Regions from separate parts of the Paenibacillus sp. LRG-1 genome, predicted to be linked through region 4. Evidence: riboswitches for the same ligand, from Rfam matches in the RefSeq annotation. Region 4 holds a riboswitch; each other region holds the start of a gene.
What was found. A riboswitch is a leader RNA that binds a small molecule or an ion and turns the genes downstream of it on or off. The one in region 4 is predicted to bind cyclic di-AMP.
Positions count from the first base shown of each region.

Region 1: it holds a riboswitch for cyclic di-AMP, as region 4 does, so the genes downstream of both, ACUUJN_RS14270 (3D domain-containing protein) here and ACUUJN_RS21325 (TrkH family potassium uptake protein) in region 4, are expected to answer to the same signal.
Region 2: it holds a riboswitch for cyclic di-AMP, as region 4 does, so the genes downstream of both, ACUUJN_RS00540 (C40 family peptidase) here and ACUUJN_RS21325 (TrkH family potassium uptake protein) in region 4, are expected to answer to the same signal.
Region 3: it holds a riboswitch for cyclic di-AMP, as region 4 does, so the genes downstream of both, ACUUJN_RS06710 (hypothetical protein) here and ACUUJN_RS21325 (TrkH family potassium uptake protein) in region 4, are expected to answer to the same signal.

Region 1 covers NZ_CM170126.1:3,269,374-3,274,517, forward strand. Annotated here, with positions in the region: gene ACUUJN_RS14265 (polysaccharide deacetylase family protein) at 1-447, shown strand, start outside; gene ACUUJN_RS14270 (3D domain-containing protein) at 646-1,314, opposite strand; cyclic di-AMP (ydaO/yuaA leader) riboswitch at 1,321-1,489, opposite strand; gene ACUUJN_RS14275 (amino acid ABC transporter ATP-binding protein) at 1,724-2,446, opposite strand; gene ACUUJN_RS14280 (ABC transporter substrate-binding protein/permease) at 2,433-3,896, opposite strand; gene ACUUJN_RS14285 (M20 family metallopeptidase) at 4,045-5,144, shown strand, end outside.
Region 2 covers NZ_CM170126.1:133,052-138,195, forward strand. Annotated here, with positions in the region: gene motA (flagellar motor stator protein MotA) at 1-661, opposite strand, end outside; gene ACUUJN_RS00525 (hypothetical protein) at 849-1,142, shown strand; gene ACUUJN_RS00530 (4a-hydroxytetrahydrobiopterin dehydratase) at 1,260-1,559, shown strand; gene ACUUJN_RS00535 (GNAT family N-acetyltransferase) at 1,638-2,144, opposite strand; gene ACUUJN_RS00540 (C40 family peptidase) at 2,448-2,948, opposite strand; cyclic di-AMP (ydaO/yuaA leader) riboswitch at 2,954-3,091, opposite strand; gene ACUUJN_RS00545 (hypothetical protein) at 3,368-4,195, opposite strand; gene ACUUJN_RS00550 (M1 family metallopeptidase) at 4,207-5,144, opposite strand, start outside.
Region 3 covers NZ_CM170126.1:1,529,207-1,534,350, reverse strand. Annotated here, with positions in the region: gene kdpA (potassium-transporting ATPase subunit KdpA) at 1-986, opposite strand, end outside; gene ACUUJN_RS06715 (potassium-transporting ATPase subunit F) at 1,138-1,215, opposite strand; gene ACUUJN_RS06710 (hypothetical protein) at 1,399-1,794, opposite strand; cyclic di-AMP (ydaO/yuaA leader) riboswitch at 1,910-2,082, opposite strand; gene ACUUJN_RS06705 (glutathione peroxidase) at 2,549-3,034, shown strand; tRNA gene ACUUJN_RS06700 (tRNA-Leu) at 3,181-3,263, opposite strand; gene ACUUJN_RS06695 (urease accessory protein UreF) at 3,532-4,269, shown strand; gene ACUUJN_RS06690 (hypothetical protein) at 4,566-4,814, shown strand; gene ACUUJN_RS06685 (helix-turn-helix domain-containing protein) at 4,911-5,144, opposite strand, start outside.
Region 4 covers NZ_CM170126.1:4,815,279-4,820,422, reverse strand. Annotated here, with positions in the region: gene uvrC (excinuclease ABC subunit UvrC) at 1-55, shown strand, start outside; gene ACUUJN_RS21330 (CPBP family intramembrane glutamic endopeptidase) at 24-1,754, opposite strand; cyclic di-AMP (ydaO/yuaA leader) riboswitch at 2,016-2,168, shown strand; gene ACUUJN_RS21325 (TrkH family potassium uptake protein) at 2,578-3,918, shown strand; gene ACUUJN_RS21320 (potassium channel family protein) at 4,016-4,693, shown strand; gene ACUUJN_RS21315 (LysR family transcriptional regulator) at 4,699-5,144, opposite strand, start outside.

The DNA of each region.
Region 1 (5,144 bases), 1.5 Mb from region 4:
ATTATCCGTGAAGGCCATGCTATAGGAAACCATTCCTATACTCATCCGGATTTTAGGAAGGCCACACCAGAACGCTTTCGCAACCAGATTACAAAAACAGAACGTATTTTACAAGCCAGCGCAGGTTTTCGCCCCAAGTTGATTCGTCCACCCTACGGTGAAATCACGGAGCCTCAAATCCAGTGGGCACGTCGTCATGGCTACATGATTGTCAATTGGAATGTAGACTCTCTCGACTGGAAGGGACTAAGTAAAACACAAATTCAGCGCAATGTGATCCCAGCTACTGGGCCTGGCTCTATTATTTTAATGCACGCAGGTGGAGGTCAAAGTTCCAACTTGCAAGGCACTGTCCAAGCTCTGCCGGGTCTAATTCACTCTCTAAAAGCTAAGGGCTACAAATTTGTGACAGTCCCCCGGCTACTCCACACATCGGAACAGAAATAACCATATGTTTATGATTGAGCTACAAGCTAAAGCAACGTAAAAAGGCTGTCTTACCAGCAGAAGTTTTCTGCTCGTCAAGACAGCCTTTTTTATGGATAGGACCTGATAAGAGTCTGACCTAGTTATATGCGGTAGGATACAGGCATTAAGTTTACATAATATATATTATGTTTAATTAAACCGTATATACGTATAATGCTATTTATCAATAACGTACAGCTTCACATTTTGAAATCCAAAGTCGTTCACAAATGATTTGTTGCCAGGAATAAAGATATCAATCCGTTTTCCTGTAATGGCGCTGCCCTGATCGCGAGCGACAGCTACAAAAGAATGATCCGGCAAACCTGGGTGGGAATAGCCTGTAACCAGCACTTTCGTGCCCATCGGAATGACGTTCGGGTCTACCGCAATTGTACCTAGTTTAAGCGGATTGCCGTAGTAGTCCACTGCTCCCCATTTACCATTCTCATCGGCTGCGGCAGAATACGCAGTAGCCTTAACGTCAACTATTTTGCTATAGTTAAATGTTTTGCCCCACGCTTCAATCGTTGGCCCCTCATTCGCTGGTGCTTTCTCCGTAAGAAGCTGCGGCTTCGAATCCGAAGCTGCATTCACACTTTTTTCACCAGGTACCTTAATTTGCAGACCTGCATATATATTGTTAGAGGCAATGTTTGGGTTCGCCTTCGTCAGCTCGTCCACTGATACTCCATAACGTTGAGCAAGCAAAAAGAAGGTATCGCCATCTTTGGCAGTATGAAGCGAAGCAGCATCCGCTACTCCAGCTGTCTGTGCCAGCCCTGCAATGGCTGCGGCAAGCACCGCAAATTTCATGGTTTTTCCAATATGTTTTAGATGTTTCAAAGATATGTACCTCCTCTGTTATGCCTGCGAAGTTAGCTGTCGGATTCGGACTCAGGAGAAGCCCTATGCTTGTGCAATTCACCCCTAGGCATATTCCATATCGTCTTATGACGTATCGGAAAGACTGCCGTTGTTACGTCCCCCGCACTTCCCATAGTTTGGGCCCAGCATTCAGCGTTTGTCATAACCGCATGCTGTCCCGGTAAGTTTTGGCTTACTGCATAATATCACAATTTTGTAACCTTATCCGCATGAAAATGTTGGGAACCTTGAACATGATACTATACTCGTTACAATTTTGTCACCAAGAAATCGATATTTGTTACGAAAATATGGTGAAATGGTGACAAAAAAAGAAAAAGCCCTCCGTCAAACGGAGGGCTTTTTTATAGCTCATATCAGCACTTTCTTACAATACTTTGGCAAGAAAATCACGGGTGCGATCATGGCTTGGAGTACCAAATACCTGCTCTGGTGTACCTTGCTCTACAATTTGACCGTTATCCATAAAGATAATTCTATCGCCTACCTCGCGGGCAAAGCCCATTTCATGCGTCACGATTACCATGGTCATGCCGCCTTCGGCGAGCTTCTTCATTACATCCAGAACCTCTCCAACCATTTCAGGGTCCAATGCAGAAGTCGGCTCATCGAACAGCATTACGTGCGGCTGCATGGCCAAAGCACGCGCAATCGCAATACGTTGCTTCTGACCACCGGATAGCTGGTTCGGATAGGTATTCTTCTTATCCTCAAGCCCTACGGTACGCAGGAGTTCTAGCGCAATTTTTTCCGCTTCCTTCCCTGACTGTCTTCTAACCTGCGTTGGTGCAAGCGTCAGGTTCTGCAACACTGTTTTATGCGGGAACAGATTAAAATGCTGAAACACCATCCCCATCTTCTCCCGGGTTACATTAATATTATGACCACGAGCTGTAATCGGCTCGCCCTCAAACAAAATCTCCCCGTTCGTAGGCTGTTCTAGCAGATTCATGCAACGCAAAAACGTACTCTTCCCCGAACCGCTGGGACCGATGATGACGACGACTTCACCTTTGGCGATATCTATATCAATGCCTTTTAAAATCTCATTCTTGCCGAACGATTTACGCAGTTGTTTAACGGTGATCACTGGCTCTCAACTTCCTTTCCCATAAACCCAGCAGCTTAGACAAGCTGAATGTCATTACAAAATAAATAGCGGCTGCGATTACGAACGGACTTAATCCTTCGTAGGTAATGTTCTTAATGACCTGGGCCTGATACATAATATCCACCATCCCAATGGTCGAAATAATGGATGATTCTTTAATGATCGTAATAAACTCATTACCGATAGCAGGCAAAATAGATTTAAACGCTTGCGGCAAAATGACATGACGCATAGCTTTACCTCGTCCCATACCCAATGAACGGGCAGCCTCCATCTGTCCACGGTCTACTGCCTGGATACCTGCACGGAAAATTTCAGCCAGATATGCCGAGCTATTCAGAGACAATGTGATTATACCAGACTGGAGTGGAGTAAAATTGACACCCAGCGTCAAAGCAACCCCGTAGTGAATGATCATGAGTTGCACCAGCATAGGTGTGCCACGCAGGATCTCCACATAAGTGGTACCTAACCACTCAATGATGCGTATACCACTCATCCGCAGCAAGGATACGATTAGACCAATGATGAATCCGAACAGTACTCCGAGTGCAGACAGCAACAGAGTGTAGCCGATACCCGTAGCGTATAAACTGCGGTATTTCCAAAAAATATCTACAATGTTATTAGAAGAAACCTGACGATCCGCAGAAAGTGCACTCGCTTCCGTGGAAAACTTCTCAATCGAACCGTCTGCTTTCAGGCGAGCCAACGTTTTATTTACAGAAGCAAGCAATTCTGCATTCCCTTTACGGATACCTACAGCTGTTTCTGCTCCTGCATCCTCAGGCACAGCCTTGGCAAGGGTTACGGTACCGTCTAACGTGTATCCTTTAGCAACCGTATCTTCGATCACGACAGCGTTCACACGCTGGGTCCGCAGCTGGAGTACCAGGTCAGATATTTTGTCCAGTGAAGTTACAGAGGCATTGGGCACTTTTTGAGCAATTTCTTCCTGAATACTTCCCTTTTGTGCGCCGATCTTCTCGCCTTTCAAAGCATCCATCGTCGGATATTTGTCTTTATCCTCCGGGCGTACCATGATGACTTGCTTGGAGCGATAGTATACATCCGAAAAATCAATACTCTTTCTGCGTTCATCCGTTGGTGTCATACCGGACAGTACCAAGTCTACACGACCACTTTGCAGAGCAGGCAGCAAAGAGTCAAAACTCATGTCTTCAGGGACCATCTCCGCATCCAAATCTTTGGCGATTTCCTTGGCGATATCCACATCGAACCCAACAATGGTATCCTTACCGTTAATGACTTTATGAAACTCATACGGCGGAAAGTCGGCACTCATGCCCACTACAAGTTTTTTCTGTGGCTTTGCTTCCGTTCCGTATGCATTGAGCATGGGAAGACCAGTCAACAGCAAGATAACCGCCGTCAAAACCAGGGCGGTAAAACGATATGCCTTTTTCAATCTTTTTTTCTCTCCTTAAATTCTTTATAATAAATAAGATTGTGTCATTATAAATGAATATGCATGATTATGCAATGAATGTTATAGTACAATTTCAGCATACCTAACGCAGTACCTACATTACAGCTTATATAAAGGAGTTTTCAGCATGGATTTTAAACAGACCATTCAACAGACCATTGAGCAGCATGCCCCACGGTTTAAGAACATTTCGTTATATATTGGCGCAAATCCTGAACTTGGAAACGAGGAATTTCTGGCCGCTGCCCGTTTAAAAGAAGAACTGGTTTTTCACGGATTTGAGGTCCAGGCACCTGTATTGGGCATAGAAACAGCCTTTATTGCAACTTACAAAGCTGCAAAACCCGGACCGGTTGTCGCTTTTCTGGCAGAATATGACGCTCTGAAAGGTCTAGGACACGCCTGTGGGCACCATCTGATATGTATGATGAGTACCGGTGCTGCCGTCGGCCTCAAGTCGATCATCGACGAAACTGGTGGAGAAGTACGGGTATACGGCACACCTGCCGAAGAAACACGCGGTGCAAAGGTTCCGATGGCCGCTGCCGGGTTGTTTGATGATTGCGACATAGCACTTATGACGCATCCTTATGACCGTTACGAAAAATCAGGCAAATCTCTGGCGATTGATGCTGTACAATTCGAATTTTTTGGTCAATCTGCTCACGCGGCTGCCAGCCCGCACGAAGGCATTAACGCGCTGGACGCTGTGATTCAAACGTTCAATGGCATCAATGCGTTCCGTCAACAAGTAAAAAGTACAGTGCGTATCCATGGGATCATTAATCAGGGTGGGCAAGCAGCCAATATTATTCCTGATTACGCCTCAGCCCAATTTTATGTGAGAGCCGCTACACGTCAAGAACTGAACCCGCTGACTCGCCGTGTTATTCAAATTGCTGAAGGAGCTGCTTTACAGACCGGGTGTCGTTTGGAGACCTCCAATTATGAGACTTCTTATGATGAAATGGTCACGAACCGTGTACTTTCCGATGCGTTTACCGCAAATTTGGTGCAGGCTGGCATTTCACAAGAAGATATAACGGAAGGCGAAGATCACGGCTCCATGGATATCGGAAATGTATCGCTTCATTGCCCTGCTATCCATCCTTACATTCAAGTTATTGACGAGAAGCATGCCTTGCATACACCAGAATTCCGCGATTTGACGATGCAGGACCGGGCCATGGAAGGAATGCTGCTGGCTGCGAGAACTTTGGCATGGAC
Region 2 (5,144 bases), 1.4 Mb from region 4:
ATTTAAGCTCTACTTCTTTTTTGGATAACCGTTTGAGCTTGTTGGACATCGGATGCCACAGGACATAACCTGTAAAAATACCGAGCAACGTCGCAATGAAGGCTGCTGCAATGGCATGAGAAAGCTTTTCCATGTCACTAAGGTCGGCCAGAGCGGCGATCAGACCTACAACCGCACCGAGTACCCCGAGCGTTGGAGCGTACATACCAGCTTGAGAGAAGATCAGCGCGCCAGAGCGATGTCGGTCCTCGGTAGCATTGATATCCTCCATCAGAACGTCCCGTACGAATTCCTGATCATTTCCGTCAATAATCATTCGCATGCCGCCACGCATAAAGGGATCGTCGATTTCCTCTACCTTAGATTCCAAGGCGAGCAGACCTTCACGACGGGTAATGGATGCCCACTCGGTAAACGTACCGATGAGCTCTTTGCGGTCTAACAGTTTTTGTTCGGTGAAAATAACCTTGAACAGCTTCGGAATCCGTTTGATTTCTGCCATCGGGAAGGCCATAAATATACTCGCTGCCGTTCCGACGAAAATAATCATGTAAGCAGCGGGATTATTGACCAGATTGACGACCGGAGCGCCTTTTAAGATCATCCCGACGACCAGTGACATAATCCCGAGCACAAGTCCGATAATGGTTGAAATTTGCATGATACACCTCATCCATGAGAATAGATTTTGAATCCTTTCATGCCGCCGGGGTCGTCCTTGCCCCAAGCGCGTCATTACAAGACGGATTATAGTATTTATCGACAAAACTCTCTTTTTTGTTAAGTGCGAATTTCCGGTATAATAAGGTGATTATGTATTGAATGGCGGAACCATTGGAGGAAATGGCATGGGAGTAAAGCATGGGCGTGAGTATGAACAAATTTTGAACGATTTGACAGAGGCTGTGGGACGCATCCCAGACAGCTACGAATTTTTTGAGATGGAAGCAGAAGATTGGGACAGGCTGGACCCGGCGGGACGCCAGGAAGTCAATGAAGCTTTGGCAGAAGACTTATTTTATGCACTGGGTACAGAGCCCATAATCACTGTAGGCAGTGGCGTTCTGATCTATGAGCCGGAGCAGCATCGTATCTATGTACTCATTGGAGACGAGGAGCTGACGTCAGTCCCTTTGATTTGAGTTCCGTCTTATGGATTTATCAACGGGGCCGTGGTAATATGTACACCAATATATCGTAGTTTTGGCCGTATTTAAGCGGTCGAAAGGCTTCCGTATAAACGGGGAGGAGTTCGTAACATGCCTTTTACACAAGAAGAGATTGAAGCACATCTGGAGAAACTGGAGGGCTGGGAACTGGAGGAAGGACGTTGGATCGTTCGGAAATATAATTTTTCCAGTTTTATGAAAGGGATTGCATTCGTGGATGAAGTTGCCGCTATATCTGAAGCATTCAATCATCATCCATTTATTACGATTGATTACAAGACCGTGACTCTGCGTTTGACCTCTTGGGACGACGGCGGTATTATGGCCGTGGATATTAAGGAAGCCCAACAATATAATGAAGCTTTTGAAAAAATGCGCAGCAGTCATTGAGCTTGTAATGATCTGTCGTATGATGATAAAAGCGCCTTCGCTATACAACATCGCGGTTGTATGCCGAAGGCGCTTTTATCATAGAACCTGGGTTTGGTGCTCGGGACGATATACCATACAAAAAAACGGTTTTTTGCCATCGGGAGTCTGGCGTTCATAGGTATCTGTAAGCTCAAATCCAGCCGCCTTGTAAGCCCGGATAGCGCGCCCATTCCAAGTGAGTACCTCTAGATCAATTTCATTCTTCGGGTTGCGTCGTTGGGCTTCCTCTGCAATGGCACGGACAAAATCAGAGCCTTTGCCATGTCCGCATCTTTCGGGATGCATTCCAAGACCTAGCCGGGTCACACCGATCATAGGAAAATATTGAGCAAATCCCGTCAGCTTATTCTCTTCATCCAGTACGGCAACATATTGCTCTTGGCGAAGCGTGGGACTTCCAAATTCGACTTCAAGCGCCTTCATTTGTTCCCAGGGGAGCCAACCGTATATATTATAAGGTGGGTCATAGCGCCACTCACAGATTGCAGCCGCTTGATGCTCGTCCATCGGTACGATCCGATAGTTGGATATTGAGGCCGGCATGTGTTTCATCCTCCTTTTACAGGTACTTCAATCATTAACAACAGATTGTAGACAAGTTGCAGGGGAATGGCAAGCGTGTTTATTTCATACTCAAGTCGGGTATACATTCAATAAGAAGGATTTACTGCTCATATGCTCCCCCAGCGCTGACGGTAAAACCGACGATGTTCGCTAAAATTGAAACCTTTTGAGGCTTCAGTTCGTCAGTAATGATAATAATTGCTGATGTTGTGGACATAAAAAACCGCAATTCGATTCCGGCCAGAATCAAATTGCGGCTAGGGTTAGCTTGCTGTGCGTTAGTTATTCTACGTTGTCGTCATCAGGAATTTCTGAAGCTACAGAATGGTAAGCGTCTGTGCTCATAATTCTTTTTGCACCGACATAGCGGTTAGCGTAATAATTTTCGTTCAGTGAGCTAACTACTACACCACGTGAAGTCGAGGAGTGGGCAAATTTCCCTTCACCTACGAAGATACCTACATGGGAAATGCCTCTTCCTGTGGTGTTGAAGAACACCAGGTCTCCAGGTCTCATTTCATCGCGGGATACAGAAGATCCCATTTTGAATTGTGATCCGGATTGATGCGGAAGTTTAATTCCCAGTTTGTTGAATACATACATTGTGAAGCCGGAGCAATCGAATCCCTCGAGTGTAGTGCCTCCGCTTCTGTAGCTCGTTCCTTTGGCATCTTGAATGACCTGGTCCATCTTAGAGTCTGCATATGCACTGCCGCCACCGAATGTAAAAGATGTAAAGGCAATGGCAAGACCCATAGCTGCGATCGTTAGCTTCTTCTTCAAAAAAAATATACCCCTTCCAATGCCTGCGAGGTTAGCTTAAGGATTCGGTAGAAGGTTCCCCTATGACCACTCTGTTGCGAGATCAATTCACCCAAACTGGTTCCCCCGCTTCCTAGGTGCCAGGAATTAGGCTTAACTTAAGATGTGCACCTTGGAGAGCAGTATTCACAATAACGTTATTTTTGAGATAAAGGTTACAATAAAGATTACAAAGTTGTTACTATCAGTTCACTGCGATTATTGTAACAAAGACGGCTGGCTTTGGCAAATGTTTCATTGCAAAAAGTTACAAAAAAAATCTGCTCCTAATGTCCAAGGAACAGATGTTGTTAACAGTATTCAGTTATGTGTCGTTTGCGCGGATATGAATCAAGATTTTTCGACAGACGGAAATGAAGTAAAAAACATAAAGGCAGGGCTTAACTTCTACTGGAGATATCGGTATGCCATAGTCTGTACTGCGAACTGATATGCCACAGCCTGACCAGACTAGTAACAAAATGATACGATTGCTGGAGAATGAGCGCCAGCATGCCAGTCCAAATCATCGCCACGGTGCCAAATAGACCGAAGACCAGCAGCACACAAGCACCAAGCAAAAGAGATATACCGACAGCTGGAAGGAGCTGGCGAAAGAAGGCGAGCAGGGACGATAGTATGGCGTGACCACCGACAGTCCCCAGTTGCATATACAGGATGCACTGCCGAATGAACCATCCGTATGCCATCCATCCCATGACATAGGGCAACAAATGCAGCAGATAAGAGGAAGATTGAAGTGCTCCTGCTACAATAGGGTAGAGTCTCGGTACTACCCAAATGGCGGGAAGCAGCAGCAGTCCCAACTCGATGATGTAATACAACAGCGACGACATGCCATGGCGTTTCATACCCTTGAAAAAGGACAGGCTTTGCGGTTCAGTCGCATCGGTATGCAGGCTTTGATATATTCCGGCTCTAATGAAGGGAGTGATCAGTATGCGTAGTACAGTCGCCCCTAGTAGTATCCACAAATACACATGTACTTCCCGGCTGTCCATCAGAGCAATCTGGCTCTCCATCCAAAACAAGGTCTGTCCCAGCTCGTTTTGACCCTGATCAGGATAACGGAGCAGTAGCGGGATAACGGCAGACTGCACCAGCCGATAGAGAAACACCCCCCACAGTAGTCGATACAGAAATAAAATGATAACGATATAGAATCGTATGCGCACCAGCGCCCAGCCCTCTTTTATAACAGTCCGCATCTATAGACACCTCACCATGACAGACTTCCAAGCAGTGTTTCTAACAGCTTGGTTACACTTACATTCCAACGGGTTTGTTGCTTTTCGTCCAATTCGGCTTTTAGGCTATTGTTAATGTGCTTGTTCTCCAGTGCAATGGTATATAGAGGATCAAGGGTTACATAGGAAACGGGAGAAGTACTTTTGATCCGAAAAGTTGTGCTTTTGCCCGCGCCGTCCCAAGCCTTGAATATCGTGGTACCATCCTTGAAGGTAAATTGGACAGGGATCTTGGGATAATCCGCCCCTTTTTTGCTGACCGTCACGACTGCTTCATATCCATTCTCCAGCTTGTGGTTCGTGATATGATCCACCGAAAAGTCCGCCATCTGGCCGTCATATACATACTGTTCAAAATAGTGGCTCCATGAGCGTCCGGTGGCTCTCTCCACGATACGTTGAAAATCCTGGGAGGATGGATGCTTGAATCGGTACGTCTGGACGTAGGTCCGCATAATCCGATCCATTTTTTTCATACCCACCTGACGTTCAATGCCCCGTAGTACCAGCTTGCCTCGAGAGTAGGCGTTTTGCGCGTACTCAGCAGCCGAGCCGTACTTCCATGACTCGCGGTTTAGCGGCTGTGGGGAGGCTATCTGTCCCGATTGTAATGGCAAGTTGGGGGTAAGCCCATATTCTTGCTCCATAAGCCGCTCCTCTGCATAGGAGGTGAAGCCTTCATCCAGCCACGGCTCCTCAAATTCGTTATTGGCTACCATTCCGTAGAAATATTGATGTCCAATCTCATGAACTAATGTTCGTTCCAGACTATAGCCAGGATTTAGATTACCCGCAGCAGCGGCTGTGATGAGTGTCGGATACTCCATACCGCCGGCTCCATTGCCTGATTTGGGTGGAACCACGATGGATAGGGTGGAATATGGATAAGGCCCGTACCATTTGCTGTAGT
Region 3 (5,144 bases), 2.8 Mb from region 4:
CCGAAACGAACCTCTTTCCCTTCCATGCTTCCTTGAGAAGCATCCACACCCAGTGTCTGGATTAACGGGTTACCTGTCTTTTCAGACACGTACGTAATAGATAGAAAAATAAGAAACAATACCATCATGGAGCTAAAAATAATCCAGCCCTGCTTACGATTACGGGCAAACAATCCAAAGGTATACGGCAACGAAGCTGGCATTACCCACATTGCCAAAATTTCCAGCACGTTCGTCCAAGGACTTGGATTTTCAAAAGGATGCGCAGAGTTAGCTCCCGCATAACCGCCTCCATTCGTCCCCAAATGCTTGATGGACTCCAGAGAAGCAATGGGCCCCATAGAAATCTGCTGCTGTGTTCCGCTCAGCGTCGTAAGATCCGCCGTAGGCTGTAGCGTCTGTGGTACCTTCAATCCAACCAGCACCAGCGTAAGCACAAAGGCCAGCGGCAGGAAAATCCTTATAATGGCTTTAATAAAATCTTGAAAGAAATTGCCCATCCCTTCACCGCGCCGCGTCAATCCTCTCATAAAAGCCGCAGCAACCGCAAAACCGGAAGCAGCCGAAGTGAACATCATCATCGTGACGAACGCCATCTGTGTCAGATACGTAAGCCCGCTTTCTCCGCTATAATGTTGGAGATTCGTATTCGTCATAAAGCTGATTACCGTATTAAAAGCTAGTGATGCTTCCATATTACTGTTTCCAGCCGGATTACCGGGAAGCATTCCCTGTAAACGCAACAGCAAGTAGCTGATCGCCACAAGCACGACATTCGTTGCAATGAAACTCATAACATACGTAGTCCAACGCATGCTCTCCAGCTTCTTCAATCCTACTATCTTATAAATCAGCTTTTCTGTTCCGCCAAAAATCCGATCCGTCCGATTGGGTTCATTCGAGAATACATGATACATATAGGTGCCCACTGGCTTTACCAAGAGCAGCAATATGACGATCACAATTCCAATTTGAAGCAGCTCCATCCTTTATTCCTCCTTCAAAATGCTCCTGCGTTTGGAACAACAGACCTGCTTCCAGAGCACCAAACGTGTGCACACGTTTGCGAAAACCTGCTACCTATGATGCTTAATATTCAGATCTGTTGTTCCCGCCCGCTCTATCCCCTATAGCTGATTAGAACTTTTCAGGGTTCAGGAGTGCGTAGATTAAATACATAAACACAATAGCCGTAAGTCCAAGTATAACGATCATCCTCTTCGTCCTCCTTTAGAGGTCTGCGCATCACACCAGCGTACAAACAGCAGTATCACTCCATAACTCACAGCCATGACGAGCAGCATGTATATATCCATCATGTTTATACCCTCCGTATCGGTCCTCAGATCGCCATTCTTATTTGATCATAAAATCATAAAACAACTATGTTATAAGTGCTTATCCGTTCAGCAGAAAACCCACCTCTCCGTTCAATGTGTAGATCACATGATCCGCTCCCAATCCCCGATAAATTCCTTGTGGATTACAGCCGTGCGTAATAACATAGATCGATTCCGATGTTAGCGGCCGACATATTTGCAGGAAACGGCACGTCAGATTCAAGCTGTTCTCGAACAAATACACACTACCAATTTCTTTTTTTGGAAAATTCCATTTTCCCGCTTGCATGGTATTGATGCGGACAATGTGCTCCACACCCATTTTTTTGAGCTGTCGTTCCTCCTGGGCGCTATTCGTGAGAACTGCAAACGCCAATTTTTTGAAAATAAGCAATTTCACAAAACTTCTGCCCGCTTCATTCGGTGCAGTGACAATAATTAACCGACCTTCCATCAGTAGCTCCTCTCCCGGTATAAAAAGACAACAAAAAGAAGCCGAAGGAAAAAGGCTTTCCTCCGGCTTCTTACATATCCATGATAAAATAAACCATGGCTGCACACGGCGGTTTGTTGCCTCTCCCTGTACGCTTACGAGGTTAGCTGTCGGATTCGGACGTGAGAGTCGCCCTATTTCTGGCACTTGACCGGAAAATTCACCCCATGAGACACACGGCTTCCGAAGCCGTACAATCTCGATTGGTTCCCCCGCTTTTGCAACTGCAAAATTCAGCGCTATAGACATTTCGTTGTTGCTTCATTCAAGTTAATTTGAAATTACGTCTTGAATCATACACCCGCGCATGGAAGACTGTAAAGCTCAACTGCGGGGTTATAAATCGGCCTTTAGAGCCTAGGATATTAATAATAGCGCTTACAATGCAACTATGCTTCTCACAGCTCCTTCAATCTCTGTTTTTCATCCCTTTTCGAAAATGACAAGCATGTCAATATTGGCGTAGGGTAGAGCGTTTTTGGCCTTTTTTTGTAAAAAGAGAAGAAAATACGCTATATGTACCAGCTAAACACCGATTGAACCCGCTTTTATAAGAAGAAACACCTTAATTCGCTCCATTTGCGGTGCGATTTACTGTTTTGAACAAAATACGATTTTACAGCGGCTAAAGGCTTGATACAGCTTTTCAAAACTTGCAACCTCGCTTTTAATTGCTTACAATTTAATTGCTGAATATTGAATAAGGAGAGATACTATGACCGTTTATGAATATGATGCGCACACCCTGCAAGGGAAACAAATTCCGTTATCCACATATGAAGGGAACGTTCTGCTTATCGTGAACACTGCCAGCAAATGTGGGTTAACCCCCCAATACAAAGCGCTACAAGAGCTATATGACCAGTACCATGAACAGGGGCTCGAAATTTTGGGATTTCCCAGCAACCAATTTGCCAAACAAGAGCCAGGTTCCAGCGAGGAGATTTCCGAGTTTTGCCAGATCAATTATGGTGTTACCTTTCCGATGTTCGCCAAGACAGATGTCAATGGCGATCAAGCGCACCCCTTATTTCGTTACCTGACCCAAACTGCTCCGGGGGTATTAGGGTCCAAAGCGATCAAATGGAATTTTACTAAATTCTTAATTACACGAGAAGGTAACGTATTTAAGCGCTATGCACCGCAAACCACTCCAGATAAGCTGGCGGGAGATATAGAGAAGCTTTTGCAGCAAAACTGACATCCTTCTTTATCACAGTTAATAAATGACCTATTGTCTACCGTTGCTTCTGTGGCTAAAGGATATAACGAAAAATGCTTAACAAAAAAAGCATCCCTTCACGTAAACCGTGTCAGGATGCTTTTTTAACTGAGTCTTGCATATAATGCGGTCGAGAGGACTCGAACCTCCACGGGCGTACGCCCACTACCCCCTCAAGATAGCGTGTCTGCCATTCCACCACGACCGCAAATCATAATGTAATGAGGCAACAGATTTATTATACTCTCTCATCAACTATTTGTAAACAAAAATATAATAATTATTTTATATGTTATTTTAACTAACATGTATGAGCGATAAGAATATTTGATTTGACACAAAAGCTATTTAAATGTAAATATATATTACATATATTTCGAATATTTTTCGTTATCCCCAAGTAAAAAGTAAAATAACATAACATGACATAAGGATTCACTTCGAGGAGGCGAACCACCTTGCATAAAGGCAACCGCTTGCTGAACTATGCATTATTGTTGGACCCTTCCCTACCTGTTGGTGGCTTTACCCGTTTTAACGGACTGGAGAAACTATCGCGTAACGGACATTTGAACAGTCTACAAGACCTGGAACATTACATGCTGGATGATTTGTATCCTCAATTTACAACCGTTGACGGCATGGCTATCAAAAGTCTGTATGTCGCCATCCAGCAGAATGACAGTTGGCGGATCGCCCTCATTGATAAGATGCTGCATACCCAACGTCCCTCCTGGCAGCATGTGAAGGAGTTTCGTCTATCCGGTCAGCGTCTGCTCAAGCTCGCTAAGGCTCTTTATCCTTGGCTTGAATTTGACCAGTTGGAATCTATACTCATTCAATACAATGCGATTGGCACACTCGCTACCGTTCACACCTGGATTAACTTCCTCCTCGGAAACGATGTAGAACAGACCGTTCACGGCTATCTTAGCGCAGCGGTGTCCTTCTGTGTGGAAGATGCCTTCAAACTACTCAATCCTCCTTATGAGGAAAAGAACCCTCTTATGGAGCGTATGACAAGCGAGCTCCTCTCTGCCTGGAAGAAGCTTAACCAACCTGAGCCAACTGCATCTCAGCGTCGCTTTCTTCACAGACATTGGTCCAGCTCCTACATCACTCTACCTCTTTATATGAGCCATAATAACCAATTGGATGAACCTAGACTGTTTTCCTCCTCAGGTCTATTCAAACGCCTTCCAGCATCCCCCTGATGCGTCGTTTCGCCAATGTGGTCACAACACCAAAAACACTCTGTCCCTTTCCTCAGGTGGCAGAGTGTTTTTTATCCACATATAATCGCAATTCACACCATTAGCAGACTCTAGACGGATTATCAGAACCACCTAGCACTTAATTAAGTAATTAATTCAACAAAATGACGCATTTACGATTGTAAAAACACGTATAAAAGTGTATCATAGTGTTAGATGGTTAATTCTAACATGTTTACTGATGATTATTATAACACACCAATTATTCCGCAAGAATCCGTAAGGGGCGATTTCTCTTGAATAACAAAATGCCTGTCACCTCCTTCGGGTGGGCCATCAAACAACGGCTTGTCGAACTTCGACTGGATCAGAAAACATTTTGTGAGACACACAATATTCCGCCTTCACGCTTGTCCAATCTGATTCACGGCACCCGCAAAGCACAAAGGTACAGAAAACAAGTTGCTGCAATTCTGAACATCGACGATAACGATTATAAGGAGGCACCGCACTCTAAACCTAACAAGCATTCCAGTTACATATAGGTCATTCCATATCACCAAGAAACCAAATAGACCCGTAAAGCGAACCCCACTAGTTCGTTTACGGGTCTTCAACCCAGACGATCTTTAGCCAAAAAATTATTCCGGCTTTGTTTTATCCTTCTCACTTTTTTGCTTACGGTATTTCGCAAATTCAACATATTCTAAAATAAAATTCTGTTCTTCCGTCTCAAGATCTTCTGCCTGGCAATTCAGTGGCCCCATCACTCCAAAAAAATAAGCAGCCTTCTGCTCCTGAAGTACGCCTTCTCCTGGCTTAATCCCTTTCATTAACCAATCGAGCGATACATTAAAAAAGTCCGAAATCTGAAT
Region 4 (5,144 bases):
TGGGGATAAGCTTGCGCGTCAGATTATAGCTGCCCTTCGGGAGGAGGAGTCGTAGAATACGGCTCCTCTTTTTTAATAGGTTCAAACATAATTCGATTTGGCTTTTTAGGACTAAACCAATAAATGATGTAACCCACAATGGCTGGAAGTAAGATCCAGAATAGACCAGCGCTCACATTCACAGTGTCTCCCAGACTCATTACACTAAGCCCCATTAGAATGCTGTCAAAAATAACGTGGCTGAACATGGCGGCAATAAAACCGTAACGCAGGAACACAAAACTGAACAGCAAGCCAAGAAAAGTCAGCTCAATAGGTCTGGAAATCACCGGATAGATCGGATAAAGTGTATGTCCCAGTGCCCAAATCAGCGTGGTGATCAGACAAGCAACAAAAGTGTTTTTCACTATTTTTTTGACCATCGGAATACCAAACAGACGGTAGACAGTCTCTTCTCCAATACCTGCCATCCAGGCCATAATCGGCAGTAACCATGGATAAGCCATATTGTAAGGGGATTGCGTGGCATCTGTTGTGGAGAATGTATTAAATGTGCGCTCCAGTATAAAGAATAAGATGGATTGTACCCCGAGTAAAATAAAGGCCCACAAGTAGCCAACATACATACTGCGAAGCACATACAGCCCGTAGCCCGGCTCTTTCGCACGCGGCCATGCATTCAGTCCAACCTGACGCATAAGTCCGTCACCGCCGACCAAGGAGAAGTAGAGCGCTACTGCCATGAAGAAGGTAACACCAATCTGGAACACCATAAGAAATATAAGCATGCCCTTACCGCCTGCTTCTGCTTGCAATAAAGGCAGCATGTTCATTGTCCCAGCTATACTTGCAATAAAGTATATAACGGACAGAACAATGCCGCGTACAAATGAAGTATGTCGTCGGGTGAGTGACGCATACACAATGGCAAGAACACCCAGCACAAAGCTAAATAGGGCATAACCCGCATAGGTCATCCAATTCGCCCAAAATGTTTGCTTTTCGATATAATCGGTATAGGACGACGGGGCCGAAAAGCTTTGAGAGAAGGAGCGAACATCACCGTCTTCGAAAGTAAAAGCCAGTGTAAGTACCGAGGCGCCGATTTTTTTATCGTCTACGGTATACTTTAATCCACCTTCTTTTTCAGTGGTGGCGAGCTTCAAGTCCGACGGCTTAAAGCCAAAGCGCTTGACCCATACTGCGGCCGCCTGCTCCTTGGCTTCAAGCGTCATGCCGTCCTCAGCTACACGTATAAGCCTGTTACGTGCTTCTTCATCCGTAGAAATATCAGCCTGTGTGTAATTGGTACTGGAGGTGATCCGTTTAAAGCTAACGACCTTCCCAGTGGATAAATCCACATGAATTTGCAGTTTGCTTTTCGCTGAGGATTCAGGCAGATCAACCCGAAAGGTTTCGTAAGGGTAATTTTTCTTCCATGTACGGTCGTACTGTTGAAGCAGTTTTTCTCTAGATAAATAACCGTACAAATCTGTTTCGGCCTGATAGGTCACGACAGGCTCCTCTGGCTGTGATTCAGTATAGCCCAACTCGGAGCGGGCAAAGTCCAATGCGTGTATGACCGCTTCTTGTTTGCTGATGACCTTTGCGTTCATTACTGATTCTGGACTCGGATTGCTAAGCGAGGGAATAAGCAATTGAAAGATAAAAAAGCAAATCAGGCCAATCCCGCCCAGCAAGCCTAATTTTTTGAAGTTGGCCGTGAGCACGACCGGTTTCCCGATAGGATTCATGAGTTTCCTCCTTAATCTGTAAATAAGAACATCCATTAAAGATATCATACTGCACAGGTTCCCGCCAACAGACCAGCGATATTCATGAAAATAGAGTGAAAGCACTTTAAAGTTCCAATAAAATAAGATAAGCTGCGATTAAACGATGCCCATTCGCAAAATAAAGCCAATTTCACGTTTTTTCGGCGAAATCGGTTTTGTGATCTGGATATAGAAGGATTATAATCTTGAGGCAATGCCTATAAAATACATAGGTAATGATATACAGTTAAGCCGAATTTCTATGAGAAAACGGGGGAACCATGTTACTGGGGTGAATTTTACAGCTGATCCTGCTGGATTGGATGTGTAAATAGGGCATACTGTGCTGCCCGAATCCGTCAGCTAACCTCGTAGGCTATGAGCAGGAACCAAGTCAGGCACTCGGTTTTCCGGTGTCTATTTTTGTGCGTATAAAAGTGTTTGGATTGGTTAGACCGCTGCGGGTGCAGATTATTCTTCCGATTGCTGTTATCCCCGGATTTTTTGATTGTATAACCCCTTTAATGGTTAAAATCCGGAGATAAAGGCAAACGCTTCGCTTCTTCAGAACAATTCTGCTTCCTTCGCTGCTGCCCGCCAATAGCACAGGGGGCAGAGTAGTGCTTGACATGCATTCTTCCTGTATTCAGGGAATGCTAATTATAGTTACTAAAGGTTTGGAAAAATCAAAAAAATTAGGGGCAACGACGATCGGAAGATCAAATGGAACGCGTAGCGGGCTTACACCGTATTAAATCACTGTTTTTATAGTTTTAAGGATTAGGAGAGAAGTGATGAATAGATGAATCCCAATGCAAGCTGGCTCCGGCTTTCTCCACCGCAGATATTCGTTGCGGGCTTTGCCATTATCATTCTAATAGGTAGTTTATTGTTAATGCTGCCGATCTCCAATACAACAGGAAAGCCACTTGCGTTTATAGACGCTTTGTTTACTGCCGCTTCCGCGACCTGTGTTACAGGGCTTGTCGTAAAGGATACGGGGACCTTTTTTACAACCTTTGGTCAAGTTGTTATCGCTGCGCTCATTCAGATCGGCGGCCTGGGCTTTATGACTATGGCTACCTTGATCGCGCTGGTGTTCAAACGTCGGATTTCCTTACGGGAGCGCCTCATTTTACAGGAAGCGATGAATCAGACCTCTGTCGAAGGAATTGTCGGATTGATTCGTAAGGTGCTGCTGTACTCGCTGGTCATTGAGGGCGTATGTGCTGCAATATTTGCGATTCGCTGGTCGTTTGATATGCCTGTAGGCAGGGCGATTTATTTTGGGATTTGGCATGCCATCTCCATGTTTAACAATGCTGGTTTTGACTTATTCGGGCACTTTCGCAGCCTGACAGGTTATGTATATGATCCGATTGTTAATTTTACAGCTATGTTCCTGATTATTTCAGGCGGCATTGGTTTTGTAGTGATGTCGGATCTGGCAGAATATCGCAAGCGCAAGAGACTGTCCTTGCATACTAAGGTGGTACTCAGCATGACGGGCGCTATGATTGTAGTCGGCACGCTCGTGATTTTTGTATTTGAATTTACGAATCCAAAGACTCTTGGCTCGCTTGATTGGGGTGGTAAACTGCTGGGATCTTTATTCCAGTCCGTTACCCCCCGTACCGCAGGTGCCAATACGCTGGACATTGGAGGCTTGCGGCAGGCTACGCAGTTTTTTATCATCATACTCATGTTTATCGGGGCTTCTCCTGGCTCTACTGGAGGCGGGATTAAGACCACAACATTCGCGCTGCTCATTGGAGCCGTGATTTCGATGCTACGGGGGCGTGAAGATATTGTGCTGTTCAGGTACCGACTTGCGCAGGGACGAATTTACAAGGCTTTGACCATTACACTGCTGGGGCTGCTGTTCGTGATCGGGGTGACCATGATTTTGTCGGCAACCGAAGATCATCATTTTTTGATGATCTTGTTCGAGACGGTGTCTGCGTTTGGTACGGTGGGGCTGTCGATAGGGCTTACACCTGATTTGACAGTCATAGGCAAGCTGGTGATTACCCTGACGATGTTTGCAGGTAGACTGGGGCCACTCACGCTAGCTTATGCACTGGGGCCGAAAAAGGGTAAAGAATTATATCGTCATCCGGAAGGCAAAATGATTATAGGATGAATCATTTCATATTCATTTCGTTGGTTTAATTATTTCAGGATTTTTGTAAAATCCTCATTTATGAAATTGATTCAGATAAGGGAGTTTTCGAGTAGATATGAAAACGCAGCAGTTTGTAGTTATTGGCTTGGGGCGGTTTGGCTCAAGCCTGGCTTTGCAATTGGTGGATATGGGGTGCGAGGTGCTAGGCATTGACCGGAATGAGGATGTGGTGGACAGTATGAGTGAGATGTTGACACATACTGTCGTGGCGGACGCTACCGATGAAGACTCATTGCGATCACTGGGCATCCGTAATTTCGATTGCGGCATTGTTGCTATTGGTGATGACATTCAGGTAAGCATCCTGACCGCCATTTTGCTGAAGGAGCTGGGTGTGAAAAAAGTCGTAGCCAAAGCCATATCTGTGCTGCACGGGCGTGCGTTAGAGAAGCTCGGTGTGGACCGGATCATTTATCCAGAACGGGATATGGGTATCCGGGTGGCTCATCAGCTAGTCACGCCTAATTTGCTCGATTATTTGGAGTTGTCCAAAGAATACAGTATTGTGGAACTCAATGTACCTGCATGTCTGAATGGAAAAACGCTAGCAGAGCTAAATGCCCGTACTCGCTTTGGTTGTAGTGTCGTGGCGCTTCATACGGCGAACGGTATCCTGATCGCACCGACGGCTATGGATCGGCTAAAAGCAGACGATATTATGGTCATCATCGGCTCGAATGACAATATCGGTCGCTTTGAGGATGAGGTTGTTAATGTCAATGAAGAGGGCTAAACCCTCTACACCATACGGTAGCCTGCAAACGACGCACGTGTCTCGCTAATCCAGCGTCGTGCTGTCGGACCGAGATCGGTCGTCTCCGAGTAAATGAGGGAGGTCGTTCGGCGTGTCTCCTTCAAATCGGGCAAGTATAATGCAGTGAGTCCATTATCCCGTAATAGTTCGCTGCGCAAATAGGATTTGGGTAGCAAGGCGGAAGCCTTACAGGTTGGAAGCAGGCGTACAATTGCCTCGAAGGAGTCGATTTCCATGCGGATATCCGGCATGATGCCGCTGCGCTGGAATAAGTCATCCGTCAGACTGCGATACCAGGTTCCTTTGGAGAAAATAATCATCGGCAATCCTTGCAGGTCTTTCATCGAGGCCGTTCCTGTCTTGACGGTTAATTCATGTCCAATGGGAACAACAAGCTCCAAATGATCATCAAATAGCGGAATGCAACGCA